Regions from separate parts of the Streptomyces sp. NPDC026417 genome, predicted to be linked through region 4. Evidence: riboswitches for the same ligand, from Rfam matches in the RefSeq annotation. Region 4 holds a riboswitch; each other region holds the start of a gene.

Region 1 (6,858 bases), on a different contig from region 4:
CTCCTCCTCGGGGGTGTGACCTGCGGTGACTGAGTCGATCGGCTGGCTCATGGTTCTCCCTTGTGCGGCGTGGAAGGGCGCGGCGTGTACGGGTGCGGGGCGGGCACGGATGCGTGCCGGGCCCGCCGAGATGAAGGGCGGCACGGGTGCGGACGGAGTCCGGGACCGTCCCGGTGCCGGAGCGGACGGTCAGCTCGCGCCGGTACAGGCGGTGGTGGTGGCACGCATGTGGTCGACATGGCGACGGGTCACGAGCACGGTCGCGCGGCGGGGGAGGGGGCCCCGGCCGGCCGGCTCCCGTCCGGCGGCGGGGCGGGACGTGGTTGTCGCGGACGCCCCCGCGTGTTCAGACGACATCGGCCGGAGCGCCGGGGACCGGGACGAGCGCCTTGCTGAAGCAGACGCTCAACGGGTTGCGGTCGTACGGCGGGTAGGGCCGGACCCGCTCCCATCCCTCCCGTACGTAGAGCGCCCGGGCCTCCGGCTGGAGCGCGCCCGTCTGGAGCCACAGCCGCTCGATGCCGAGCCCGAGGGCCGTCGACTCCACCGCGCGCAGCGCCGCTCCGGCGAGGCCCCGGCGGCGGTGCTCGCCGTGGACGAAAAGCCGCTTGACCTCGTGCCGGTCCGGGAGTCTGCGGAGTGAGGCGGTCGCCACGGGGACGCCGTCCGCGTAGGCGACCCAGGTGACGACGATCTCGTCCGCCGACGGCTGGGGGGCGCGGACCCGACGGTGCTCGACAGGGGCGTAGCGGGGGGCCAGTTCGGCGGACATCAGCTCCCGCAGCCGGACCGCCGCGGCGGCGTCCCAGCTGACGGATCTCCACTGGAGGGTCGCGGACGGCAGGCTCATGTGCTTCCTTGCGGGGAGGAGGGCGCGGGGTGCGTGCGCCCGTGCCCCTGCATGGTCACCCCGGCCGAGGACGCGTGTCCTCCCCGACGGCCCGTTGTTCGCAGAACGGAAACAGTGCGTTCGTGAAGGCGCCTTCGTGACGGGCGCGGGTGGACCTGCCTGCCGGTTCGGCCGACCGCGGGCCCGCCACCGACCCCCGTCGGCGGCACGCGCCCGCATGCCGAACGCACCCGCCCGCGCCACGATCCCGGTGCGGACGGCGCACGGCGGCGTGACCGCGCCCGGAGCGCGCCGCGGCGGCGTCCCGGGTACGCCCGCAGCCGGCCGTCGCGACGACGCCGGCGGGTCTGCTGCGGGCCGCGTGCGGCGGCGGCAGGCCCGGTCACGGGCCGGGAGGCCCGCCGGGGCCGGCCGGGTGGGGCGGCTCCTAGTGGGAGCCCGAGCCGCCGCCGCCGAAGGAGCCGCTGGAGCCGTGACTCCACCGCTGCCGAGTCCGGTCCTGGCTCGGCTTGGACGCGATGTTGCCGTGCGCCGCCAGTTGGTACGGGGTCAGGCGCTCGTCGCTGCGAGGCACCTCGTCGGGTTCGCGGTTCTCGGTCACCTCGAACACCGGCCCGCCCTCGGGGAGCTTCGGCTGCTCGTCGGCCCGCGGCCGCGGGGGCTCCTCGCGGCGCACCCGGCTGCCCATCCACATGGCGCCGCCCAGCAGAGCCACGACGACCAGACCGATCACCACCGGTGCGAAGCCGGCCACGAGACCGTGATTCGCCGCCACGTCGTATCCAAGTGTGCTCATGGCGCATCCGTCCCTTGAGTGTTCCTGGCGCGCGAGTACCCCTCGGGCCACACACGAACCGGGCCCTCCGGGAGCGCCGCACTCCGCACCCGCGGCTTCCGCGGACACCGGGTTCCGCACGGGCGGCGGGCGCCGGGTTTGACCGGGGCCGGCGCGGCAACCCGGACCGTGTGACCTCAATGACATCCGAGCAGGAGCTCTTCCGGTTCCTTGAGGACCGGTTCACGTGCGCCCAGGCGTGTACGGAGTGTGCGCGGACGTGCGCGCTGCGCGCGAGCCTCACGGATCCGGACGGGCCGAGAGAGCAGGAACTCGTACGCCGCAAGGGCATCATGTGCGCGGAGGTGTGCGACGCGACGTGCCGGATGCTCTCCGAGCAGAACGGCATGGACGAAGCGGGCATGCGCGTCCAGCTCGCCTGGTGCCGGGACGTCTGTCTGGAGTCCGCCGACGTCTTCGACGACCACCCCGGCGCGGAGGACAGCGCGAAGGCCTGCCGCGAGTGCGCCCAGGCGTGCATGGACTTCATGGCCACCCTGCGCTGACACGCCCGCGGTCCGGGGACCGTCGCCACCGGCGCCGCCTGCGACGGCGAGGTGCGGACCGGCGGCGCGCCTGCTCAGCCGGGATCAGCACCGGGCAGCGGGCGCCCGGGCCGGACGTTCCAGCGGTCCGAGCGGCCGCTGAGTTCCGTGGCGGTCAGCGGCGGCACGTCGACCCGCCAGAACGCCGCCTCGGGTGCTCCGAGAGCCCTCACCAGCGCCGCCCGCACGACCTCCGGCTCCACGACGGCGACCACGCGCCCCCCGGTGCGGCCGGCCGTGGCCAGCCCGCGGGCGACCCGGTCGCAGAACTCACGGACCGATTCCCCGCCGTGCGGAGCGCACTCCGGGTCCGCCAGCCACCGCACGACCGCCTCCGGCTCCCGCCCGCCCACCTCGTCCAAGGTCGCGCCGCGCCACCGTCCCACGTCGAGACCGGCCAGTTCCGTCACCTCGACGGCGTCCAGCCCGAGCGCGGCGGCGGTCTCCCGGCAGCGCACGCTGGGGGAGACCCACGGTTCGCGCACCGCCGGGAGCGTGCCCGCGGCGGCCCTCGCGAGCCGCAGCCCACCGGCGTCGAGGGAGCAGCCGTCGTCGAAACGGGCCTCGCGCAGCGCGGTGCTCGACGCGGCTGAGATCAAGGTCACTCGCGTGGTCATGAACCTGCTTTCATGAGTCGATTGCGTCCGTACCCGGCCTCAAAACCCGTATGTGGGAAGTGAGTTGACGGTAAACCCGGCACGTGGGGCGCACGCGGCGCCTCCCGTGCGCCCTTGGCCGGACCTCCGCTTCGCGGTACGGTCTCGACGATATTGACGACGGTACGGCGGAAGCCCGGTGAGAGTCCGGCACGGTCGCGCCACTGTAAGCCCGGCAACAGCCGCTCCCTCCAGGGGCGGTGGAGGCCGGGCAAGTCAGACCCGCAGCCGTCGTCCTGTGCACCACCACGATGGGACGCGAGTTCCCCAGGAGGTCCTGCCACATGGCGCAGTCCGTCGCTCAGCCGAGCGTCACCCCCACCGCCGTTCCCGCGAAGCTGCCGATCGGCGCGATCGCTCCCTGGGCGGTCTTCTTCGGCATCCTGATGCTGGTCCTGCTCTACTTCGTCGGTGCCGAACAGGGCGCCACCGCCCTCGTCTCCGGCGAGAACGTTCACGAATGGGTGCACGACGCCCGCCACCTGCTCGGCTTCCCCTGCCACTGACGGCGACAAGGAAGCGTACGAGTCGATGAACTCAGCAACAGTCAGAAATCTCCTGGTGCGCGGCATGCTGGCGGGTCTCGCCGCCGGCCTGCTCGCCCTGGTCGTGGCGTACTTCCTCGGTGAGTCCCGGGTGGACGCCGCCATCGCCTACGAGGAGTCGCACGCGCACCACCACGAACACGGCGTGGAGGTGGTGACCCGCACGATGCAGTCCACCGGAGGCCTGGCCACCGGTGTGCTCGTGTACGGCATCGCCTTCGGCGGCATCGCGGCCCTCGCCTACTGCTTCGCCCTCGGACGCATCGGCCGGTTCGGGCCGCGCGCGAGTGCGCTGCTGCTGTCGACGGCGGGTCTGCTCGCGGTGTACGTCGTGCCGTTCCTCAAGTACCCGGCCAATCCGCCGTCCGTCGGTGACGCCGACACCATCGGCACACGCACGACGCTCTACTTCCTGATGATGGTGCTCAGCGTGCTGCTGGCCGTCGCGACCGTGATCCTCGGCAAGCGCCTCGCGCCGCGGCTGGGCAACTGGAACGCCACGCTGGCCGCCGGTGCCTTCTTCGTCCTTCTCGTGGGCCTCGCCTACGCGTTCCTCCCGGCGGTCGACGAGGTGCCGAAGGACTTCTCGGGCACCCTGCTGTGGCAGTTCCGTCTGGCGGCACTGACGATCCAGCTGGCGTTGTGGACCACCTTCGGGCTCGTCTTCGGCGTGTTGGCCGAGCGCCTGTTGGCGCCCGCGAAGGCCACCGCGCAGGGCACGGAGGACAAGGCGGCGGCCGTTCCGGCGGCTCCCGTGGCTCCCTGAGCGTGCGGAGAACAGGGCGGGTCCCGGTCGACCGGGACCCGCCCTCCCGTCTGCGGACGGCCCGTTGCGCGAGGCGGCGCTCCTCGTCAGAGCAGTCGCTCGAATCCGTCCAGCATCGCGGTGAGCCCCGTCTCGAACCGCTCCGAGGGATCGTCGCCGGCCGCCTCCCCGCCCCGGGGCATCGCCGCGACGCTCAGGGCGTGTCCGACGGTGAACTCGCGCAGGCTGTGGGTGATCCGGCCGCCCTGGACGGTGCCGAAGCCCGCCGCGGCGAGATGACCGGTGAGGCGTGCGCAGGCATCCGTCGCCGCCCGTGAGCGCACCGGATGCGTCGCGAACACGGCGACGGCGTGCGGGTGGCCCAGCAGCGCGCTGCGCAGCCGCCGGCAGTACTGGCCGGCCACCGCCCGCCAGGAGCCGTCCCAGGGCAGCGACTCGAAGTCGACCTCGCCGAGGAGGAGTTCGGCGACACCGTCGAAGAGCGCTTCCTGGTCCTTGAAATAGCGGTACGCCGCCATCGGGTCCACGCCGAGACCCGCTCCGAGCTTGCGCATCGAGAAGGCGCGCAGTCCGTTGACGTCGATCAGTGCCAGCGCCGCCGCGGCGATGCAGGCACGATTCAGCACCGGTCTGAGGGGAGGGGTCTGCCGCCCGCCTCCCGCGTCGTGCTTGTCGGTCTTCATGAGGGGCGTCGGTCCAGGTTGGTGGTGGGGCCGTTTCGTCCACGTTGGGTAAAACCGGCGGGCGAGCCGGTTTCGGGGTCTCCCCGCATGCTACGTCCAGCGCGTCGTCCGGAACATGTGCCGGACGACGGCGGGAGTTCCGGTCACGCGGTGGCCGGGCGCCCCGGGGCGCGTCATCGGCATTCCCAATTTCTGGAACGAGTTCTACTGTGTGCGCCGTCAAGTCCGGGTGGGACCAGTCGATCCACTGGGAGCCAGGAGGCGCCGTGCATCTCGAATACACGCCCGAGCAGCAGCAGCTGCGCACCGAACTGCGCGGCTACTTCGCCCAGTTGGTGCCGGACCACGCCTACGCCCGCTACACCGACCCGGCGGCGCAGAAGCGCTTCTACCGCGAGACCATCCGCAGGCTCGGCAGGGACGGCTGGCTCGGCGTGGGCTGGCCCGAGGAGTACGGCGGACGCGGACTGAGCCCGATGGAGCAGTTCATCTTCTTCGACGAGGCGGCCCAGGCGGGGGTGCCGCTGCCGCTGATGGCACTCAACACCGTCGGCCCGACCATCATGCAGTTCGGCACGGAGGAGCAGAAGGCGTACTTCCTGCCGAAGATCCTCTCCGGGGAGATCGACTTCGCCATCGGCTACAGCGAGCCCGACGCGGGGACGGACCTGGCCGCGCTCAGGACCAGGGCCGTACGGGAGGGGGACGAGGCCACCGGTCACTACACGGTCGACGGCCAGAAGATCTGGACGACCAACGGCGACACCGCCGACTGGGTCTGGCTCGCCGTGCGCACCGATCCGGACGCGCCGCCGCACAAGGGCATCACCATGCTGCTCGTACCGACCTCCGACCCCGGCTACTCCTGCACCCTCATCAACACCCTCGCCTCGCACGACACCACGGCGAGCTACTACGAGAACATCCGTGTCCCCGCCTCCCGCCGGGTCGGCGAGGAGAACAAGGGCTGGCGGCTGATCACCAACCAGCTCAACCACGAGCGGGTCACGCTCGCCGCCCACGGGACCATGGCGATCCGCGCCCTGCACGACGTGCAGCGCTGGGCGATGGAGACCAAGCTCGCCGACGGCCGACGCGTCGTCGACCTGCCCTGGGTCCGCCGGCGCCTGGCCCAGACCCACACCCGGCTCGACGCGATGAAACTCCTCAACTGGCAGATGGTGAACGCCGTCCAGGAGGGCACGCTCACCCCCCAGGACGCCTCCGCCGTGAAGGTCTTCGGCTCCGAGGCGCGCCGGGACGCCTATGCCTGGCTGATGGAGGTCGTCGCCGCGCCGGGGGTCCTGAAGGAGGGCTCGGCGGGAGCCGTCCTGCACGGCGAGCTGGAGCGCGGCTACCGCTCGGCGGTGATCTTCACCTTCGGTGGCGGCAACAACGAGATCCAGCGCGAGATCATCTCCTGGATCGGCCTGGGCATGCCCCGCGTACGCCGTTAGGGGCGGCCCCCGAGGCGGCATGACCGTCTCGGACCCACCGGCGGTCCGCTCCGATCCGGGGTCCGGAGCGGAGCGAGCGGGACGCCGGTCCCGCCGGGCTCCGTCCGGGCCGTCCGAGCTGCGTGAGCGGCCCCAACGGCCCGAACCGTCGTCACGAGCGGGCGGTGGTCAAGGGCGGTCGAGGACGCGCTCCAGCTGCTCGACCTCGGTGGACTGGTCCTCGACGACCGTGCCCGCCAGTTTCACGGCGCCGGCGTGCCTGCCGTTCCGCCGCTCCTCCCGGGCCATGGCGATCGCGCCGTTGTGGTGGTCGATCATCATCTCGGCGAACATCTGGTCGAACGCGGGGCCCTTCGCGTCCTTCAGGTGAGCCAGGTCGGCGTCGGACATCATGCCGTCGCCGCTGCCGTGGTGCATGCCGGGCATGGACTCCACGGCGTCCGGCGCGTGCCAGGACTCCAGCCACTTCCGCAGCGTCCTGATCTCCGGGTCCTGGGCCTTCTCGATCTTCGCTGCGATGC
Region 2 (6,858 bases), on a different contig from region 4:
CACCTATCGCGAAGGTCTGCGCGAGGCGCTGGGGGAGGGTCCGGTGACCGTCCATCACCCCACCTCCCACGCGGCCCACGCCTTCGTGCGCGGACTGCCCTCCGTGCGCGTCCTGCCCGCGCGCGGCTTCCTGGTGACGCACGACGCCTTCCGGGAGTGGGCGGACGCCCGCGGGACGAAGCACCTCCGGCAGGAGGACTTCTACCGGTGGGTCCGCCAGGCGCACGACCTGCTGATGGAGGGCGACCGGCCGGCCGGCGGCCGCTGGAACCTGGACCACGACAACCGGCAGCCCCCGCCGCGCGGCCGTACCGACCTGGGCGTCCCGCCGCCCTACCGGCCCCGCGAGAGCGACATCGACGCCGAGGTGCGGTCCGACCTCGACCGCTGGTCCCGCGAGGGGGACGTCGAGTTCGTCGGTGAGGACGGCCCCCGCAGATTCCCCGCCACGCGCCGCGAGGCCCTCGCCGCCCTGCGGCGCTTCACCGAGCACCGCCTCGCCACCTTCGGCGCCCACGAGGACGCGATCCTTGCCGGGGATCCGACGATGAGCCACAGCCTGCTCTCCTCGTCGCTGAACCTGGGGCTGCTGGACCCCGCCGAGGTCGTCGCACAGGCGGAGGCCCGCTGGCGGTCGGGCGAGGTGCCGCTCAACAGCGCCGAGGGGTTCGTCCGGCAGGTCGCCGGCTGGCGAGAGTTCGTCTGGCAGGTGTACTGGTACTTCGGCACCGACTACCGCGGGAGCAACGCCCTGGGTCATCACGAGCGGCTGCCGGACTGGTTCACGGACCTCGCGCAGGACGCCACCGGGGCCAACTGCCTGTCGCACGTCCTGGAGCAGGTCAGGACGACCGGCTGGACGCATCACATCCCGCGGCTGATGATCCTGGGCAGCTTCGCCCTGCAACGGGCGTGGGAACCCCGGGCCGTCACCGACTGGTTCCACCGCAGCTTCGTCGACGGCTACGACTGGGTGATGGTCCCGAACGTGGTGGGCATGTCCCAGTACGCGGACGGGGGCCGCATGACCACCAAGCCCTACACGTCCGGCGGGGCGTACATCGACCGCATGAGCGACTTCTGCGGCCCCTGCCGGTACAAGCCGTCCGTGCGGGTCGGTGAGGACGCCTGCCCCTTCACCGCCGGCTACTGGAACCTCCTGCACCGCCACCGGGACCGCTTCGAGCACAACGCGCGGATGACGCAGGCGGTACGCGGACTGGACCGCCTCCGCGACCTCGACGAACTGCTGGAGCAGGAGCGGGATCGCCGGGACTGAGCGGTCGGCGGGACGGCCGGCTCAGCGGTGCGGGAGGCCGCGGGTACCAGGGACGTCCGCGCGGGCTCGGGGACCGGGTCGCGACGTGGTCAGTGGCGCAACCCGTACGGGTCGTCGCACAGTTCGAAGACCGGCTCGCCGCGGACCGGGTCCTCGGCGACGGTGAGGCGGACCCGGCCGCCCGGGTGGATCGCGATGAACGGACCCTTCACCCGGCCGCGGACCGTGAAGCCCTCCGCCATCTCGATGAGGGAGACGTTGCGCGCGCCGGGGGTGTTGCGGCGCACCACCGTCGTGCGGCGCACGATGCCCATGCCCTGGCTGCGCTCGGTGCGCAGGTCGCTCGACGCGCAGACCGGACAGAGCAGCCGGTGGAACATGGTGGTCCCGCACCAGCGGCAGCGCTGGAAGGCGAGCGGCTCCTCGCCCCGCGTACCGGCCCGTGCGGGGGCGCCGGTCTCGGCGGGCGCGGTGGCGTTGTTCTCGGGCGTGTCGGCGTCCAGCACGTCCGCCGCGATCCCGATTCCCGGGTGGAACACGATGTCATCTCCCTGCACTCGGCCGGAATCTGATGTGCTCGGATCGCCGTGCACGAGCCACAGGGTATGGCACTGAGTGCCAGTCGTAAAGGCACTCCGTACCCTCAATCGGCCCAGGCGGACTCGATCTCCCGGATCACCCGCCACATGGGGACGCCGCGCCGGGAGACGACGATCACCACGTCCTCCTCGTCCTGCGCACCGCCGGGCGAGCCGTCCGAGCCGAAGGTGCGGCGCACGTAGCGCAGGGCCCGGTCCACCCGCTCGTCGGCGTCCCCCTTGCCGTCGGCGCGGAGCCAGGAGCGCAGCGCGTTGTTGTGGGCCGCGACCACGGCGGCGGCGATCACGTCGGCGTGCAGGGTGCCGTCGTGCCGGCCCGCGAGGCCGACCCGCAGGTGGTCGGCGAGGGCGCGCTCGTAGCGCCAGACCACGGACAGCTCGTACGCCCGCAGTCCGGGCACCTGCTTCGTCAGCCGGTAGCGCTGCACGGAGAACGTCGGGTTCTCGGCGTACATCCGCAACACCAGCCGGGCCGCCTCGCAGACCCGCTCGACCGGGTCGTCCGGGCCGGAACCGGACTCCAGGAACTCGGTCATCTCGGCCAGGCAGCGCTCGTGGTCCGGGAAGACCACGTCCTCCTTCGACGGGAAGTACCGGAAGAACGAACGGCGCCCCACCCCGGCCAGCTTCACGATGTCGTCGACCGTGGTCTGCTCGTACCCGCGCTCCAGGAACAGCTGGAACGCGGCCGCGACCAGGGCGTCTCGCATCGGCGGTTTGGGGGCGCCCGCCCCGGCCGACGAGCCTCGGCGGGATGTCTCGCTCATGCCGGAAAACTAGCATCGGCGTGCGTGTATGACACTCAGTGCCTGACCATCAGGGGACTGAGTGTCATACCTCGGAGCCGGAGAGTCCCCAGCTGGTGACGTCAGCCGCCGTCCGCGGGGCGGGCCGCCCACCGCTGCTCGACCCTGGCCAGCCGCCAGTAGGCCAGGGCCGCGGCCCAGACGACCACGAAGAGGCCGACGATCACGAATCCCACGTTGCCGAGGTCCAGACCGGCGATCCAGCCCGTGACCCCGTCCCGCAGGGCGAGCTTGTCGTGCAGGACGCCGACCAGCTCGATGGTGCCGATCAGGAACGCCACCGCGATCGACAGACCGGTGATGGTGAGGTTGTAGAACACCTTGCGCACGGGATTCGAAAAGGCCCACTGGTAGGCGAAGTTCATGAAGGTGCCGTCGAGCGTGTCGAACAGGCTCATCCCCGCCGCGAACAGAAGCGGCAGGCACAGGATCGCGTACCAGGGCAGCCCCGCCGCCGCACCGCTGCCCGCCATCACCATGAGCGTGACCTCGGTCGCGGTGTCGAAGCCGAGACCGAAGAGGAAGCCCAGCGGGAACATCTGGCCGGGCCTGCTGACGGATTTGGTGAAGCGGCCGAGGATCCGGTTCATGAACCCCCGGGAATCCAGGTGCTCTTCGAGCGCCCTCTCGTCGTACGTCCCCGCCCGCATCGCCCGGAAGACGCGCAGAATGCCCGTCAGTGCCACGAGGTTGAGCGCCGCGATGAGGTAGAGGAACACGCCCGAGACCGTCGTCCCCATGACACCGAGCACCTGGTGGGTACGAGAGCCCTCGTTCATGATGCGCCCGGCCAGCTGGGTGCCGCCGGCGATCAGCGCGGCCAGGACGACCACCACGCTGGAGTGGCCCAGGGCGAACCAGAACCCCACCGACACCGGCCTCTTGCCGTCGGCCATCAGCTTGCGGGTCGTGTTGTCGATGGCCGCTATGTGATCGGCGTCGAAGGCATGCCGCATGCCCAGGGTGTACGCGGTGACGCCCAGCCCGATGCCGAACGCCTTGGAGCCCACCTCGTAGTGAGCCGGCACCACGAGCAGGAACAGCACCCCGAACGCGACCACGTGAAGCGCGGCGATCACCGCCAGCAGTCCGGCGGTCCTTACGGTGTCCTCGCGCCGCCACTGGAAGGCGGTGGGCCCGGTGGGCAGGGTCATGCGGTCACGCTCCAGCACCTCGTGGATCACTTCGTGAGATGCCGTGGCCGGTCTCCTGGCTTGCGGGTACCTCCCGCGCGAGCCGAAGCCGAGCGTGGTGGAGGGTCGACGCGCCCGCCCCTGCCTTCCCGGCCGTCCGGCCAGTGGCGCCGCCCTGGGGCGGCACGGGACGAGAACTCCCCGGTCACAGTGGCGAGGGCCGCTCCGGACTGAGCCCCTGAAAGGCTGTCACCGGTCTTCCCGAACACCACGGCCCGCCAACCTTAGGTGCCGCCCGTGAACGGCTGCAAGCCTGCACAGTTGCGCAGGTATCGAAGATCACACGGCGTCGACTGGAACAATGCCGCCATGCATCTCGTCCCCGCCGACCGCGCCGACCGGCGCACCATCGACGGCCACCGGGTCTGCGACGCCGTCGCCGCCATCGGCGAGCCCGCGGCCGTACGCGCCTGGGCCGACCGCTTTGCGCTGCTCGCCGACCCCGGTCGGCTCGCCCTGCTGCTGGCACTGCACCGGGCCGGCCCCCTCGCCGTCTCCGATCTCGCCGTGGCCACCGGCATGAACGACCCTGCCGTGTCACAGGCGTTGAGGCTCCTGCGGACCGCCGGCGTGGTCGCCGGTGAGCGGCAGGGTCGTGTCGTGCGCTACCGGCTGGTCGACGGTCCGGCCGCCGCCCTGCTGGAGCACTGCACCGCGGGAACGGCCTGATTCCGGAGGTGTGTCCGGGCGCGGAGCGGCAACGAGGGCTGTCGCGGACCGTGTCGCTGTTCGGCCGAACGGGTGACCATGCGTAAGAATTGCCTGGTGCAGACAACCATGGCGAGCCAGGGCGGGGATGGCCAGTGAACAGCCACGACGTCACCGATGAACAGTGGGAAGGGCTCGCCCAGGTCGTTCCGTTGCGCGGCCGGGACGCCTGGCCCTCAGCCGTCGGCCACCGGTCGATACCCGAGGCCCCGACCGAGGCGCGGCGCCGCTTCGTGGTCCTGCGGGTCAACGTGTTCGCGGACGCCCGCGAGGTCGCCGAGACGCTGATGGCGGGCATCCCCGTGCTGCTCGACCTGACCGGCGCGGAGACCGATGTCGCCAAGCGGGTACTGGACTTCAGTACGGGCGTGGTCTTCGGTCTGGCGAGCGGGATGCACCGGGTCGACCGGAACGTCTTCCTGCTGACGCCACCGGGTACCGAGGTGCGGGGGCTGATGGAGGGGGCCGGGGTTCCCGGGCTGTGAGCCGGGCGCCGGGAGACGGCGAGATCGGAGCGGCGTGATCAACGGGCGTGATCCCCCGAACGAAGGAAGGTCACGCGGGTGGAACGGTTCGCCTGCCTGCGGAGTCCTACCGTCCGGATATGACCGCGCCACCGTTACCGCCCCTGCCGCCCGCCGGACCCCGCCCGGACGCCGGGGTACGCCCGGGCGGGCCCCTCGACCCCGTACGGAGCCCACAGGACCGGCTTCCCGTGCCGGGTCCCCAGGAGCGGGTCCCCGCACCGCGTGCGGCGGCGGGCGCCGTCGAGGACCGCCCGGCCGCGTCGCGTGCCACCGAACCGAGTCCGGCCCCTCCAGGTGACGCTGGGACTTCTTCCGCCGGGTGGGAGGGCGTGGGGACCTCGTCCGTCGGGGCGGGTGGCGCAGGGGCTGCCGCCGGGGCGGCTGACGCCTGGACTTCGTCCGTCGGGTCGGAGGCCGCGGTGGTGTCTCCTGGCGGGCCGCGTGCCGCCGAGACGCCTCGTGTCGCACCCGGCGAGCCGCAGTCCGGGCCGGATCGGCCGGATCGATCGGATCGGCCGGATCGGCCGGGCATCACCCACCTGAGGCTCTCCGCCTTCGCCGGACACCGCGGTGCCGCCTTCGCCCTGGGTCCGTTCACCCTTTTCACCGGCCCCAGCGGCAGCGGCAAAACCACCGCCCTGCAGGCGTACGAGGCACTGGCGCGGCTCGCCGGCGGAGCCGAACTGCGCGAGGTGTTCCCGGACCCGGTCGCGTGTGTGCCCGAAACGGCCCGCCCGGACGCCCAGCGGCGACGCGGATTCCGTATCGGCTGCACGGCCGATGGCCCCGAGGGACCCGTACGGCTCGATGTCGCCGTGCAGGCCGAGCCCGAACTGCGCATCGTCGGCGAGCGGTTGACCGCGGGCGGCCTGACGTTGCTGGAGACGGCGTTGCGCGATCCGAGCCGACGCTCCGTCCAGGCCGCCTGGCACACGGCGGGCAGCTCTCCGGTGACCCGCGCCCCGCTCCCCGACGACCGGCTCGGCACCTCGCTGTTGCCGCTGCGTGTGGCGGGTAAGACGGACGGGCAGCGCCAAGTGCTCGCCGCCGCAGAGCAGATGGTGATCGCGCTGCGCTCCGTCTTCGCCTGCGATCCCCGGCCGTCGCACATGCGCGCGCCCGTGCCGGTCGGCGGCGGCCGCCTGCTGCGCGGCTGCGACAACGTGGCCGACGTGCTCTGGCGCACCCGATCCGAGTGCACGCGGCGGCACGGCCTGCTGGTCGGGGCGCTCCGGGCCGGCTGCGCGGGCCCGGTCGCCGACCTTCTCGCCGAGCCGCTGCGCGACGGTACGGTCCGCGGGCTGCTCGACCGCGGTGGCGGCCGCCGTACGGACGTCGGGCTGCTGGGGGACGGCGAGTTGAGGTACCTCGCCCTGTGCCTGGTGCTGCTCACCGGGCCCGGAGTGCTGGAGGTGGACCCGGCCGGGGAGGTCCCCGCGGCGCTGCAGACGCTGACGGTGCTGGCCGACGGCTTCGACCGCTCTCTGGACGTCCGGCAGACGGGGGAGTTGCTGCGGCTCGCGGCGCGGATGTGCGAGAGGGGACACATCCGGCTGGTGGGAGCCGTGAGCGATGCGTCCGGGGCGGCGGAGGTGGACGGGGTCACGGTGGTAGACCTGGGGGTGTGAAGGAACTGGACGTGGCGCATCTGCAGCGCCGACTGGCCGAGTTCGCGGCCGTACGGAACTGGCAGCCCTACCACACCCCCAAGAACCTGGTCGCCGCGCTCAGCGTGGAGGCGTCCGA
Region 3 (6,858 bases), on a different contig from region 4:
GAAATGGTCCGCGAGGGACGCCCGCAGGCCCGGCAGGGCGTTGGCCTGGCCGCCCCACACCTGCGAGGCGCGCAGCACGGCGAGCACGAGGTTGACCCGCGGCTCGGCCTCCGGCCCGCCGCCCAGGATGTGCAGTCCGTCGCGGATCTGCACGTCCTTGATCTCGCACAGATAGCCGTCGATGTGCATGACGAACTCGTCGAAGGTCTCGTCGTCCGGCTGCTCGTCGACGTGCAGGTCGTGATGGAGCTCGGCGGCCTTGACCAGGGTCCAGATCTGGGCGCGCACCGCGGGCGCCTTCGTCGGGTCCAGATCGGACACCAGGGCGTACTCGTCGAGGAGTTGCTCCAGCTTCGCCAGGTCGCCGTAGGTGTCCGCGCGGGCCATCGGCGGCACCAGGTGGTCGACCACGGTGGCGTGCCCGCGCCGCTTGGCCTGCGTGCCCTCACCGGGGTCGTTGACGATGAACGGGTAGACCAGCGGGAGTTCGCCGAGCACGGCGTCGGGCGCGCAGCCGCCACTGAGCCCGAGTCCCTTGCCCGGCAGCCACTCCATCGTGCCGTGCTTGCCCATGTGCACGACCGCGTCGGCGCCGAAGGAGTTCTCCAGCCACCGGTAGGCCGCCATGTAGTGGTGCGAGGGCGGCATGTCGGGGTCGTGGTAGATCGCGATCGGGTTCTCGCCGAAGCCGCGCGGCGGCTGGATCATCACGACGACGTTCCCGAACTGCAGGCAGGCCAGCACGATGTCGTCCCCGTCGACGTACAGCGACCCCGGCGGCTCGCCCCACGCCTCCAGCATGCCCTCCCGCAGGGCGGGGTCGAGCGTGTCGAACCACGCCCGGTAGTCGGCGAGCGGCACTCGGGCGGGCGCGGCCGCCAGCTGCTCCTCGGTCAGCCACTCGACGTCGTGACCGCCGGCCTCGATGAGCCGGTGGATCAACTCGTCGCCGTTGTCCGGGTATTCGGTCAGCGCGTAACCGGCGTCCCGCAGCGCGTCGAGGACGCGGACGGCGGAGGCGGGGGTGTCGAGACCGACCGCGTTGCCGACCCGGGAGTGCTTGGTCGGGTAGGCGGTGAAGACCAGCGCGAGCTTCTTCTCCGCGTTCGGCTTGTGCTTCAGCAGCGCGTGCCGTACGGCGATCCCGGCCACCCGCGCGGCCCGCTCGGGGTCGGCGACGTACACCGGCACGTCGTCCGGGCCCTGTTCCTTGAACGAGAACGGCACGGTGATGAGCCGCCCGTCGAACTCCGGGATCGCGACCTGCATCGCCGCGTCCATGGGGGACAGGGCGGCGTCCGACGCGTCCCAGGCGGCGTGCGAGGAGGTGAGGCAGAGCCCCTGGAGCACCGGGATGTCGAGGTCGGCGAGCGCCCCGATGTCCCAGGCCTCCTCGTCACCGCCCGCCGAGGCCTCGGAGGCGTGCGCGCCGCCCGCCGCCAGCACGGTCGCGACCAGCGCGTCGGCCTTCCCGAGGATCTCGTACAGCCCCGGGTCCGCACCGCGCAGCGAACCGCAGAACACCGGAAGGGCGTTGGCGCCACGCGCCTCGATCGCGTCGCAGAGGGTGTCGACGAAGGCCGTGTTCCCGGACAGCTCGTGCGCCCGGTAGAAGAGCACACCCACCGTGGGGCGGCCGTCGGTGAGCTCCCGCTCGCCGTGCACGCCGTACTCGGCCGTCTTCCGCGGCTCCTCGAACCCCTCACCCGTGAGCAGCACGGTGTCGGAGAGGAACCGGGTGAGTTCGGTCAGGTTCTCCGGGCCGCCCTCGACGAGATAGCGCAGCGCCTCCGCGACGACACCGGCCGGCACGGACGACTCGGCCATCAACTCCGCGTCGGGCACGCTCTCCCCGCCGAGCAGCACGGTCGGGATGCCCGACGCCCGCAGCGCGGCGAGCCCCTCCTCCCAGGCCCGCTTGCCGCCCAGCAGGCGTACGACGGCGATGTCCGCGCCCGCGACGAGCACGGGCAGCTCCTCGGCGACGTCGACCCGGTTCGGATTGCCGATCCGGTACGAAGCACCGGAGGCGCGCGCCGCCAGCAGATCCGTGTCGGCGGTCGACAACAACAACACTGTGCTCATGCGGGTGCTCCCGGTGGGATGAAAGGCAGTCCTGTCGGAGCGCCCGACTCGATGAGCCGCCACAGCGCGTCCGTGTCCGCGTGTTCTTCGATCAGATCGCCGAGCAGGTCCAGCTGCTCCTCGCGCAGCGTGGCGAACGACGTGTCGTCGGCCGGCACGAAGCGGCGGCCCGCGGCGGCCGCCACCTCCCGCAGGAAGGCCCGCCGGAACCCGTCCGACTCCAGGGAGCCGTGCCAGTGCGTGCCCCAGACGGAGCCGACCCGGCAGCCGTCCAGGAAGGGGTCGCCGCCGGTGACCTCGGCGACGCCGTGGTGGATCTCGTAGCCCTCGACGGGTTCGCCGAGCGCTTCGCCGACGGGCCGCGTCAGGGTCTTCTCGCGCGCGAACCGCACGCGTACGGGCAGCAGTCCGAGCCCGTCGACATGACCGGCCCGCGACTCGACGTCGTCCTCGATGTGCTCCCCGAGCACCTGGAAACCGCCGCAGATCCCCAGCACGGGCCGGCCCTCGGCGGCCCGCCGGGCGATCGCGTCCGCCAGCCCCCGCTCCCGCAGCCACTCCAGGGCCTTCACCGTGCCCCGGGTGCCCGGTACGACGACCAGGTCCGCGTCGGCGAGCTCCTCGGCCCGGTCCACGAACCGCACGACGACCCCCGGTTCGGCGGCGAGGGCGTCGACGTCCGTGAAGTTGGACATCAGCGGGACGGCGCACACGGCCACCCGCAGGACGTCCTCGCCGACCGGCGGCGCCACCGCGGACTCCCTGACGGTCCCGCGCAGGGAGACCCGCAGCCCGTCCTCCTCGTCGATGCCGAGGCCGTGCCGGAAGGGCAGGACGCCGTACGAGGGCCGGCCGGTGAGGCCGTGCAGCATGTCGAGCCCCGGCTCCAGCAGGGAGACGTCGCCGCGGAACTTGTTCACCAGGAAGCCGGCGACGAGTTCCTGGTCCTCGGGCGACAGCAGGGCCACCGTTCCGAAGAAGGAGGCGAACACGCCCCCGCGGTCGATGTCGCCGACGACCAGCACCGGGAGCCGGGCGTTCCTGGCGATGCCCATGTTCACGATGTCGGTGCGCCGCAGATTGATCTCGGCAGGACTGCCGGCCCCCTCACAGATCACCGCGTCATACGTGCCCCGCAATGCGGCCAGGCACTCCAGCACGGTCCCGAGCAGCGACTCCTGACGGCCCCCGTGGTAGCCGCGCGCACTCATCTCGCCCACCGGCTTCCCCATGAGCACGACCTGACTGCTGCGGTCGCTGCCGGGCTTGAGCAGCACCGGGTTCATGAGCGCGGTCGGCTCGACGCGGGCCGCCTGCGCCTGCATGGCCTGCGCCCGCCCGATCTCGGCTCCCTCGCGCGTGACGAACGAATTGAGGGACATGTTCTGCGCCTTGAACGGCGCGACCTTCACACCCTGGCGCACCAGCCACCGGCAGATCCCGGCGGTCACGACGCTCTTGCCCGCGTCGGAGGTGGTGCCCGCGATCAGCAGTCCGCCACTCATGCCCCGGCCCCCCTTGTCCCGGCCTTCCCGATGAGCAGCCGCCCGGCGACGCAGACGCCCAGCGCGAGCCCGCTCACGCGTCGCGACAGCCGTACGGCCCGTTCGATGTCGTGGACCCGGACGGCGCGCCCCGCGCCGTTCAGCACGGGCCGGTGCTCGACCCTGCCGCCGTACGAGAGCGTGCCGCCCAGCCGGACCCCCAGAGCCCCCGCGAACGAGGCCTCCACGGGACCGGCGTTGGGGCTCGGGTGCCGGCCGGCGTCGGCGCGCCAGGCCCGTACCGCACCGCGCGGGTCACCCCCGGCGACGGCCGCGAGCGCGGCGGTCAGCCGGGCCCCCGGCCAGCCCGCGACGTCGTCGAGCCGGGCCGAGGCCCACCCGTAGCGGCGGTGGCGGGCGGACTTGTGCCCGACCATGGCGTCCAGCGTGTTCACGGCCCGGAACGCGACGAGGCCGGGCACGCCGCCGACGGCGCCCCAGACGAGGGCGCCCACGACGGCGTCGGAGGTGTTCTCGGCGACGGACTCGACCACGGCCCGGGCGATCCCGTCGGCGTCCAGCGCCTGCGGGTCCCGCCCGCACAGGTGGGGCAGCCGCTCGCGGGCGACGTCGACGTCCCCGGCCGCCAGCGCACCGCCGACGGCCCGGGCCTCCCGGCCCAGGGAGGTGCCCCCGACGACGGCCCAGGTGGCCGCGGCGGTCAGGGCGACGGAGGCGGTGGGGGAGGAGCGCACGCGGCGGCTCGCCAGCGCGGCGAGTCCGGCGGCACCGCCCGCGCAGACGGCGGTGTGCAGCGCGCCCCACCCGCGGTGGTCCCGCCACAGCACGCGTTCCACGGCGCCCGCGGCCCGGCCGAACGCGGCGACCGGGTGCCCGCGGCGGGGGTCGCCGAGGAGCAGGTCGCCGAGGAGGCCGGCGGCGGCGCCGTACGCGAAGACGCGATCGGCACGCACGGGGTCAGCCCGCCGTGGAGTGAAGTAGAACCCTCGTACCCAACAGGACCCGCAACGGGCAGCCGCGCATGGCGATATGTCCTCACTCAGGGTGTCCGCGCCCTGGTTCGAAGAGACCGGCGGTGAGAGTTCCTGGCTCCCGGGGACTTCCTTCCCCGGTCACAGTGGCGGGACCGCGCCGGATTCGCACCGGCTTCCTCTCCTTGCCGCCGTACTTGGCTCCGGCAGTCCACCACGGCCTCAGAACAGCCGTCAACTTGCTGTTGACCTGCGGAGGGAGAGTGTGCGAAGGCCCACACACGCGTGGGGTGCGGGACGGTGATCCGTCCCGCACCCCACGTGAAGTGATGCCGTGTTGTTCGGTGTTTGCCGGTTCTGTCCGACCGTCAGGCGACGATCAGGTAGATCCCGTACGCCACCGCCGCTGCGCAGGCGGCGAAGCAGGCGTACGCGCCGGTGACCGCCAGGGCGGCGGAACCGCCCTGCGCCGTTGCCGACTCGCGCTTGGAGAGGCCGACGATGCCCAGGGTGAAGAGGCCGACGAGGGCCACGGTGACCACGAGGCTGACTCCGAAGACGGAGCCGAGGGCTGCCCAGTCGATGTGCATGCTGTTCGTTCCTTAGACCGTGGCCGGGCGGGTGGGCTCGGTGGAGGGGCCGGGGTCCGGGGCCGGGATGGTGGCCGCCAGAGCGAGGTCGGCCGTGGCGACCGGACCGGCCGGCGGCGGGGTGACCGCGGCGATCGCGGTGGTCACGACGCCCGCGGGCTCGGCGTCGGCCTCGTTCACGTTGTCCATGGTGACCGGCTGGCGGCGGGAGAGCGTCCAGATGACACCCGCGCCGGCGACGAGCAGCACGCCCGTCGCGACGATGCCCCAGGTGCCCTGCTGGGTGAGGAACTCGGCGCCGGCGCCGACGAGGCCGGCGGCCGGCAGGGTCAGGCCCCAGGCGACGAACATCCGGGTCGCGGTCGACCAGCGGACGACTCCGCCCTTGCGGCCGAGGCCCGAGCCCATGACCGCGCCGGAGCAGGACTGGGTGGTGGAGAGCGAGAAGCCCAGGTGCGAGGAGGCCAGGATGACCGTGGCGGCGCTGGTCTGGGCGGCGAAGCCCTGCGGCGGCGCGAGGTCGGTGAGGCCCTTGCCCATGGTGCGGATGATGCGCCAGCCGCCCAGGTAGGTGCCGAGCGCGATGGCCATGCCGGCCGACACGATGACCCAGGTGGGAGGGTTGGAACCCGGCGCGAGCACGCCGCCGGTGACCAGGGCGAGGGTGATGATGCCCATCGTCTTCTGCGCGTCGTTCGTGCCGTGGGCGAGCGAGACCAGGCCAGCCGAGGCGATCTGGCCGGCGCGGTAGCCCTTGGCCGTCGCCTTCTCGTCGGCGCGGTTGCCGATCTTGTACGTCAGGCGGGTCGCCAGCATCGCGGCGAGACCGGCCACGATCGGCGCGGCGACCGCGGGGATGAGGACCTTGGTGACGACGGTCGAGCCGTTCACCGACGACCAGCCGGCCGACATGACCGCGGCGCCGATGAGGCCGCCGAAGAGTGCGTGGGAGGAGCTGGAGGGCAGACCCAGGAGCCAGGTCAGCAGATTCCACAGGATGGCGCCGACGAGCGCCGCGAATATGACCTCGGTGCGGATGCCCTCTTCGTTGATGATGCCGCCGGAGATCGTCTTGGCGACCTCCACCGAGAGGAAGGCGCCGACGAGGTTCAGCGCGGCGGACATCGCCACCGCCGTCTTGGGCTTCAGAGCGCCGGTCGAGATGGTCGTCGCCATCGCGTTGGCAGTGTCGTGGAAACCGTTCGTGAAATCGAACACGAGAGCGGTAACGATCACGATCCCGAGGAGAAGCGTGATGTGTTCCATTTACCCAGGCTTCTGTTGGACGTCAGTGGCAAGTGGAAGGTAGGCAACCAGGGTGAACGGAAGATGAACTGGGGCGGGCGGAGCGGTGACCCGATCGGCGTGCCGCCCTTCCGCTTGTGTGGAAGTGGCGTGCGCGAGGCCGGAACGGAGGCGGAATCCCGGGCTTCGCTAGCCCCTCGCGAACGCCCGCAGACCGCCCGGGGAGCCGTTGAAGAGATTCTGGTCACCCGGCAGCCCGCCGCCGTTGTCGTACTGCCAGAACATCCAGTGGCGCCAGCCGGCCGGCAGCGGGCCCGGGTCCGCCGCGTCGTAGCGCGCGATCCACAGCGGGTGATCGGCGGCGAAGGCCGCGCTGGACCCGGTGCAGTGGTTCCACCAGTGGGTGGTCGTGTAGATCACCGGTCGGCGCCCGGTCTCCCGCCGAACCGTGTCGCTGAACGC
Region 4 (6,858 bases):
GCACGCCGCGAAGCAGATCAGGTTCAGCAGGAAGCGGCGCCGGTCGGCCTTCGACTCCAGCCGGTCCAGCTTCTCCACCGAGTCCATCCACTTGAAGCAGAACGCGGCCTTCTCCCGGATCGACGGGATGCTCTCCACGGCGTCGAAGGCGGCCGCGCGGTCCTCCGGGTCCGGCAGATAGGTGTCGAGCAGCGTCAGATAGAACTGGACGTGCACGGCCTCCTCGAACAGCTGGCGCGAGAGATACAGCCGCGCCTCAGGGGAGTTGATGTGCTTGTACAGCGTCAGCACCAGGTTGTTCGCGACGATCGAGTCACCGGTCGCGAAGAACGCGACCAGGCGGCCGATCATGTGCTGCTCGCCGCGGGACAGCTTCGCCAGGTCGGCGACGTCCGAGTGGAGGTCGACCTCCTCCACGGTCCAGGTGTTCTTGATCGCGTCCCGGTAGCGCTCGTAGAAGTCCGGGTAGCGCATCGGGCGGAGCGTCAGCTCGAAGCCGGGGTCGAGCAGATTCTGGGTGCTGGACATTACTGGCAGGCCTCGCAGGACTCGGGGTTCTCAAGGGAGCAGGCGACGGCGTCCTCGTCGGGGGCCGCCTGCACGGGGACGGGGGTCTGCGCCCGGGCGGCGCGGGCGATGCGGGTCGCCGGACGGGACCGCAGGTAGTACGTCGTCTTCAGTCCCGACTTCCAGGCGTACGCGTACATCGAGGAGAGCTTGCCGATGGTCGGCGTCTCCAGGAACAGGTTCAGCGACTGGGCCTGGTCCAGGTACGGCGTCCGGGCCGCGGCCATGTCGATGAGGCCGCGCTGCGGCAGCTCCCACGCGGTGCGGTACAGGTCGCGGACGTCCTGCGGCACCCAGGTGAAGCCCTGCACCGAGCCGCCCGACTCGCGCAGCGCCTCCCGGGTCTGCGCGTCCCACACGCCGAGCCGCTTCAGCTCGTCCACCAGGTAGGAATTGACCTGGAGGAACTCGCCCGACAGCGTCTCGCGCTTGAACAGGTTGGAGACCTGCGGCTCGATGCACTCGTAGACGCCCGCGATGGAGGCGATGGTCGCGGTCGGGGCGATGGCGAGGAGCAGGGAATTGCGCATGCCGACGGCCGCGATGCGCTCGCGCAGGGCCGCCCAGCGCTCCGGCCAGGCCGGCTCGGTGTCGTAGTGGTCGGGGTGCAGGACACCGCGGGCCGTGCGGGTCTTCTGCCAGGCGGGGAGCGGGCCGTTGCGCTCGGCGAGGTCCGCGGAGGCCTCGTAGGCGGCCAGCATGATGCGCTCGGCGATCCGGGTGGAGAGCTGCTCGGCCTCCGGGGAGTCGAAGGGCAGCCGCAGCTTGAAGAAGACGTCCTGCAGGCCCATCGCGCCCAGGCCGACCGGGCGCCAGCGGGCGTTGGAGCGGCCCGCCTGCTCGGTCGGGTAGAAGTTGATGTCCACGACCCGGTCGAGGAAGGTCACGGCCGTGCGGACGGTCTCGTCCAGCCGTTCCCAGTCGATGCCCCCGTCGGCCACGAACGCGCCGAGGTTCACCGAGCCGAGGTTGCAGACGGCGGTCTCCCCGTCGTCCGTGACCTCCAGGATCTCCGTGCACAGGTTCGACGAGTGCACGGTGTGGCCCGGCTCCGCCGTCTGGTTGGCGGTGCGGTTGGCGGCGTCCTTGAAGGTCATCCAGCCGTTGCCGGTCTGCGCCAAGGTGCGCATCATCCGGCCGTACAGGTCGCGCGCCGGGATCGTCTTCCTCGCGAGGCCGGCCTCCTCGGCCCTGCGGTACGCGGCGTCGAACTCCTCGCCCCACAGGTCGACCAGCTCGGGCACGTCCGCCGGCGAGAACAGCGACCACGTACCGCCCGCGTCGACCCGCCGCATGAACTCGTCCGGGATCCAGTGCGCGAGGTTCAGGTTGTGCGTACGGCGGGCGTCCTCACCGGTGTTGTCGCGCAGCTCCAGGAACTCCTCGATGTCGGAGTGCCAGGTCTCCAGGTAGACCGCCGCGGCGCCCTTGCGCCGGCCGCCCTGGTTCACGGCGGCGACGGAGGCGTCCAGCGTCTTGAGGAACGGGACGATGCCGTTGGAGTGCCCGTTCGTGCCCCGGATCAGCGAACCGCGGGAGCGGATGCGGGAGTAGGAGAGGCCGATGCCGCCGGCGTGCTTGGAGAGGCGGGCCACCTGGTGGTAGCGGTCGTAGATCGAGTCCAGCTCGTCCAGCGGGGAGTCGAGGAGGTAGCAGGACGACATCTGCGGGTGGCGGGTGCCGGAGTTGAAGAGCGTGGGGGAGGAGGGCAGGTAGTCGAGCCGGCTCATCAGCCCGTAGAGCGCGGCCACTTCGTCGACGGCGCGGGAGGTGTCGTCCTCGGCGAGACCGGAGGCGACGCGCAGCATGAAGTGCTGGGGGGTCTCGATCACGCGCCGGGTGATCGGGTGCCGCAGCAGGTAGCGGCTGTGCAGCGTGCGCAGGCCGAAGTAGCCGAAGCGGTCGTCGCCCGCGACGTCGACGAGCGCGTCGAGGCGCGGTGCGTGCAGGCGGACGAACTCGGCGGTGCGGTCCGCGATCAGCCCCTCCCGGTGCCCGACGGCGACCGATCCCGAGAAGGACGTGACGCCCTGGGAGGCGGCCTCGGCGGCGATGGCGAGCGTCAGCAGCCGGGCGGCCAGCCGTGAGTAGGCGGGGTCCTCGGAGATGAGCCCGGCCGCGGCCTCCGTGGCCAGCTCGCGCAGCTCCGCCTCGTCCGCGTGCGCGGACCGGCCCCGCAGCGCGGCGGCGGCTACCCGGCCGGGGTCGGCGTCGGGGAGGTCCGCGGTGAGGTCGGTCAGGGTCCGCAGCAACGCGGCACCGGGACCGTCCGGCTCCGCCTGAGTGGCGGACGGTGTCGCTGCTGCCGGATCGGCTGGCGCGATGGTCACGTGGGGCTCTCCCTCGCTCGGCACGGGGCCTTCGGGAGGGCAGCGGGGCACACGTCACCCCGCACGGGCACGCGTGCGTCCACCGGCCCACTCCACGAGGCCCGGACGTCTGGGCACCCGGACCGGACGGACCGGGCGCACTGTCGGCAGGTCCTCGGACTGACCGTGTGCGGGGTCGCGCACAGGTACACCGTTGCGGGACAGTTCCGGATTCGCACCGGATTCCCCTGCGGCGACAGCGAGCATGAGCATACATCTTGTGCCGGGCCGCCGACGCACCCCCACATGTTGTGTCGTGTCGGCTTCGGAGGGTGTCAGCCGGTGCCCGGAACAGCAGCTGTCAGAGCGTCAGTTCGTAAGTCAGCAGCAGGATGTCGTCGAGTTCCGGGACCGGGTTCCAGTCGCGTGCGGGGGCCCGGGTGAAGCCGAGCCGTTCGTAGATGCGGTGCGCGGCGTGCATGGTGCGCTGGGTGGAGAGCACGACGCCGACGCACCCCTCGGTGGCCCGCGCCCGGTCGACGCAGGCGCGCACCAGGGCCTCGCCCGCCCCTCGTCCGCGCGCCTCGCGGGCGACGGCGAGCATCCGGATCTCGGCCTCGCCGGGGCGCGCGAGTTCGGCGAGGGCGCTGTCGGCCGACGGCACGTGGGTCACGCCGCCGAGCACCCGGCCGTCCCGGTCCGCGGCGACCAGGACCTCGGCCGCGGCGGCGCGCCGCGCGACGTCCCGCAGGTGCACCAGATAGCCGTCGCTCGCCCCGAAGTCGAGCAGGCCGTCGCCGAGATAGGCCTGCGCGGTGATCTCCCCGAGCGTCTCGTACTCCTCGGGCCGGGCCTTCCTGATGAGGATGTCCATGCGGGCGAGTCTGCCGGACGGGCACGACGAAGGGCCGCCGGATTTCCCGGCGGCCCTCCGTCGTACGCGACTCGGTCAGGGGGTGGCACCCGCCGTGGCCGGCGGCAGTTCCACCTGGACACCCGGGTCACCGGCGTCCGCCGTGTAGTCCTGCGGCGAGGTCTCGTCCACGCCGTCGGGGGCCTTGACGGCCCGCAGCACGAAGGTGAGCACGACCGTCACGACGACGTTCAGCACGAAGGCCGTCAGACCGATGTAGCCGATCTCCCCGATGCCGGGGATCTCCTTCGAGCTGCCGCCGAAGTGCGCCTGGGTCGGGGAGGCGACCCCGTACGCGGCGAGGGTGCCGTACACCATGCCGACCGCCCAGCCCGCGAGCAGCGCCCAGCGGTGGAACCAGCGGGTGAACAGACCGCCGACCAGCGCCGGGAACGTCTGCAGGATCCAGATGCCGCCCAGCAGCTGGAAGTTGATGGCGACGGTCTTGTCCATGGTGAGGACGAAGGCCAGCGCCCCCACCTTCACCAGCAGCGAGACCAGTTTGGAGACACGCGTCTCCTCCTTGGGGGTCGCGTCCGGCTTGATGAAGTCCTTGTAGATGTTGCGGGTGAACAGGTTCGCCGCGGCGATCGACATGATCGCCGCCGGCACCAGCGCGCCGATGCCGATGGCCGCGAAGGCCACGCCCGCGAACCAGTCGGGGAACATCGTCTCGAACAGCTGCGGGATCGCCAGCTGCCCGTTCTGCACCTTCACCCCGGCCGCGATCGCCATGAACCCGAGCAGGGCGAGCAGGCCCAGCATCAGGGAGTACAGCGGCAGGATCGTGGTGTTGCGCCGGATCACCTCGCGGCTGCGGCTGGACAGCGTCGCCGTGATCGAGTGCGGGTACATGAACAGCGCGAGCGCCGAACCGAGCGCGAGCGTGGCGTACGTCCACTGTCCGGCCTCGGCGGGCACGACCCCGCCCGCTCCGGCGGCGGTGTACTTGTCGCCGGCCGCCTTGAAGATCTCGTCGAACCCGCCGAGCTTGATCGGGATGTAGATGATGGCCACCGCGATCACGATGTAGATCAGGGTGTCCTTCACGAACGCGATCAGGGCGGGCGCCCGCAGACCCGAGGAGTACGTGTAGGCGGCCAGCACGCCGAAGGCGATCAGCAGCGGCAGGTCCTTCACGAACCAGTTGGTGTTCTCGCCGCCGCCGACGCCCATCACGTCCAGCACCGCCTGGATGCCCACGAGCTGGAGCGCGATGTACGGCATCGTGGCGAGGATGCCGGTCACGGCCACCGCCAGGGACAGGCCCTTGGAGCCGAAGCGTCCGCGCACGAAGTCCGAGGTCGTCACATAGCCGTGCTTGTGCGAGACCGACCACAGCCGCGGCAGGAACGTGAAGATCAGCGGGTAGACGAGGATGGTGTACGGCACGGCGAAGAAGCCGGCCGCGCCCGCCGCGTAGATCGCCGCGGGTACGGCCACGAAGGTGTACGCCGTGTAGAGGTCGCCGCCGAGCAGGAACCAGGTCACCCAGGTGCCGAACGACCGGCCGCCCAGGCCCCATTCGTCGAGGCTGTGCTCGTTGTCGGCCTTGCGCCAGCGCGCGGCCAGGAACCCCATGACCGTGACGGCCAGGAAGAAGAAGATGAAGACGCCCAGGGCGACTCCGTTCACGCCGTCCTTCACTTCGACGCACCCCCGTCCTGCGTCGTACGGGCGCGCTGGTCACGCCGCCAGAGCTGGTACGCGGTCATCGTGAGCAGCGTGGAGACGACCACCCAGAGCATCTGGTACCAGTAGAAGAAGGGGATCCCGATGAAGGTCGGGTCCGTCTTCGCGTAGGAGCCGACCCACAGCATCGCCACGAAGGGTGCGACGAGGCAGAGGGCGATCACCACGCGGACCGGTGTCACCACCGGTGGCTTCACTTCGGGCACATCGGACATTCGGCGGCTCCGTCCCCTCGCTGATCACCTGTGTAACGCGCAGGCAATCTAGGCGACGGCGTCGAGCATGCGGAACCCCCCGTCCGCATATCGGTCCCCACCAGCGGGTTTTCACTGCGGCGAATGCACACAGAGGGGGCCGGGACGGACCGGCCCCGGCGTCCGTGCGGGACCACGGGGGCTCGCGCCCGGGGGACGCCGGGCCGGCCCTAGTCCACCGGGCGCTTGAGGCGGGCCACGAACTTGTACCGGTCACCCCGGTACACCGAGCGCACCCACTCCACCGGCTGGCCGGTCTTGTCCAGCGAGTGGCGGGAGAGCATCAGCATCGGCAGACCGACGTCGGTGCCGAGCAGCCCGGCCTCGCGGGGCGTGGCCAGCGAGGTCTCGATGGTCTCCTCGGCCTCGGCGAGATGGACGTCGTACACCTCGGCGAGCGCGGTGTAGAGAGACGTGTACTTGACCAGCGACCTGCGCAGGGCGGGGAATCGCTTGGCGGAGAGGTGGGTCGTCTCGATCGCCATCGGCTCGCCGCTCGCCAGCCGCAGCCGCTCGATCCGCAGCACGCGCCCGCCGGCCGAGATGTCGAGCAGCTGCGCGAGCGTCTCGTCCGCGGTGATGTAGCCGATGTCCAGCAGCTGCGAGGTGGGTTCGAGGCCCTGGGCGCGCATGTCCTCGGTGTACGAGGTGAGTTGGAGCGCCTGGGAGACCTTCGGTTTCGCCACGAAGGTGCCCTTGCCCTGGATGCGTTCGAGGCGCCCTTCGACGACCAGCTCCTGGAGCGCCTGTCGCACGGTGGTGCGGGAGGTGTCGAACTCGGCGGCGAGGGTGCGCTCGGGAGGCACCGGCGTGCCGGGCGACTGCGTCTCCGTCATGTCGAGCAGGTGCTTCTTCAGGCGGTAGTACTTGGGCACGCGCGCGGTACGGATGGGTGCCCCACCCTCGTTCTCCGCACTGCTGACGTCGGTGCTCATGCTCTGCCTTCCCGGCTCCGGATGCCGAAGCGACCGACCTGTCCGATCGGCCACGGCTCACATCGTGGCACGGCTTCGCGCGCGAGTGGCCTCCGCACGCTCCGTGATCCCCTCTATATACCGTCGGGGTTCCCGTTGGTCTAGTCCATCGCGCCGGACGGGTGCCTCTCATGCCCCGCGACGTGCCC

What was found. Region 4 has a riboswitch for cobalamin ahead of ACZ4NT_RS09875 (ribonucleoside-diphosphate reductase subunit alpha). Riboswitches for the same ligand answer to the same signal wherever they lie in the genome.
Region 1: it holds a riboswitch for cobalamin, as region 4 does, so the genes downstream of both, ACZ4NT_RS32960 (CbtB domain-containing protein) here and ACZ4NT_RS09875 (ribonucleoside-diphosphate reductase subunit alpha) in region 4, are expected to answer to the same signal.
Region 2: it holds a riboswitch for cobalamin, as region 4 does, so the genes downstream of both, nicT (Nickel transporter NicT) here and ACZ4NT_RS09875 (ribonucleoside-diphosphate reductase subunit alpha) in region 4, are expected to answer to the same signal.
Region 3: it holds a riboswitch for cobalamin, as region 4 does, so the genes downstream of both, ACZ4NT_RS23335 (cobalamin biosynthesis protein) here and ACZ4NT_RS09875 (ribonucleoside-diphosphate reductase subunit alpha) in region 4, are expected to answer to the same signal.

Annotation. Positions count from the first base shown of each region.
Region 1 is NZ_JBVHPY010000028.1:25,498-32,355, reverse strand. Features, by position in the region: gene ACZ4NT_RS32985 (bifunctional o-acetylhomoserine/o-acetylserine sulfhydrylase) at 1-51, opposite strand, end outside; gene ACZ4NT_RS32980 (GNAT family N-acetyltransferase) at 347-850, opposite strand; gene ACZ4NT_RS32975 (DUF6479 family protein) at 1,278-1,646, opposite strand; gene ACZ4NT_RS32970 (four-helix bundle copper-binding protein) at 1,826-2,191, shown strand; gene ACZ4NT_RS32965 (histidine phosphatase family protein) at 2,266-2,847, opposite strand; cobalamin riboswitch at 2,973-3,133, shown strand; gene ACZ4NT_RS32960 (CbtB domain-containing protein) at 3,171-3,392, shown strand; gene ACZ4NT_RS32955 (CbtA family protein) at 3,418-4,197, shown strand; gene ACZ4NT_RS32950 (TetR/AcrR family transcriptional regulator C-terminal domain-containing protein) at 4,284-4,823, opposite strand; gene ACZ4NT_RS32945 (acyl-CoA dehydrogenase family protein) at 5,147-6,337, shown strand; gene ACZ4NT_RS32940 (DUF305 domain-containing protein) at 6,506-6,858, opposite strand, start outside.
Region 2 is NZ_JBVHPY010000013.1:86,384-93,241, reverse strand. Features, by position in the region: gene ACZ4NT_RS21270 (cryptochrome/photolyase family protein) at 1-1,279, shown strand, start outside; gene ACZ4NT_RS21265 (Zn-ribbon domain-containing OB-fold protein) at 1,369-1,818, opposite strand; gene ACZ4NT_RS21260 (TetR family transcriptional regulator) at 1,923-2,645, opposite strand; gene nicT (Nickel transporter NicT) at 2,747-3,838, opposite strand; cobalamin riboswitch at 3,867-4,105, opposite strand; gene ACZ4NT_RS21250 (metalloregulator ArsR/SmtB family transcription factor) at 4,187-4,546, shown strand; gene ACZ4NT_RS21245 (cell division protein SepF) at 4,681-5,070, shown strand; gene ACZ4NT_RS21240 (ATP-binding protein) at 5,643-6,740, shown strand; gene ACZ4NT_RS21235 (nucleotide pyrophosphohydrolase) at 6,737-6,858, shown strand, end outside.
Region 3 is NZ_JBVHPY010000015.1:66,347-73,204, reverse strand. Features, by position in the region: gene cobN (cobaltochelatase subunit CobN) at 1-2,085, opposite strand, end outside; gene ACZ4NT_RS23340 (cobyric acid synthase) at 2,082-3,590, opposite strand; gene ACZ4NT_RS23335 (cobalamin biosynthesis protein) at 3,587-4,543, opposite strand; cobalamin riboswitch at 4,651-4,792, opposite strand; gene ACZ4NT_RS23330 (hypothetical protein) at 4,930-5,151, opposite strand; gene ACZ4NT_RS23325 (inorganic phosphate transporter) at 5,164-6,417, opposite strand; gene ACZ4NT_RS23320 (lysozyme) at 6,586-6,858, opposite strand, start outside.
Region 4 is NZ_JBVHPY010000005.1:67,125-73,982, forward strand. Features, by position in the region: gene ACZ4NT_RS09870 (ribonucleotide-diphosphate reductase subunit beta) at 1-528, opposite strand, end outside; gene ACZ4NT_RS09875 (ribonucleoside-diphosphate reductase subunit alpha) at 528-2,897, opposite strand; cobalamin riboswitch at 3,026-3,184, opposite strand; gene ACZ4NT_RS09880 (GNAT family N-acetyltransferase) at 3,238-3,750, opposite strand; gene mctP (monocarboxylate uptake permease MctP) at 3,826-5,436, opposite strand; gene ACZ4NT_RS09890 (DUF3311 domain-containing protein) at 5,433-5,696, opposite strand; gene ACZ4NT_RS09895 (GntR family transcriptional regulator) at 5,906-6,670, opposite strand.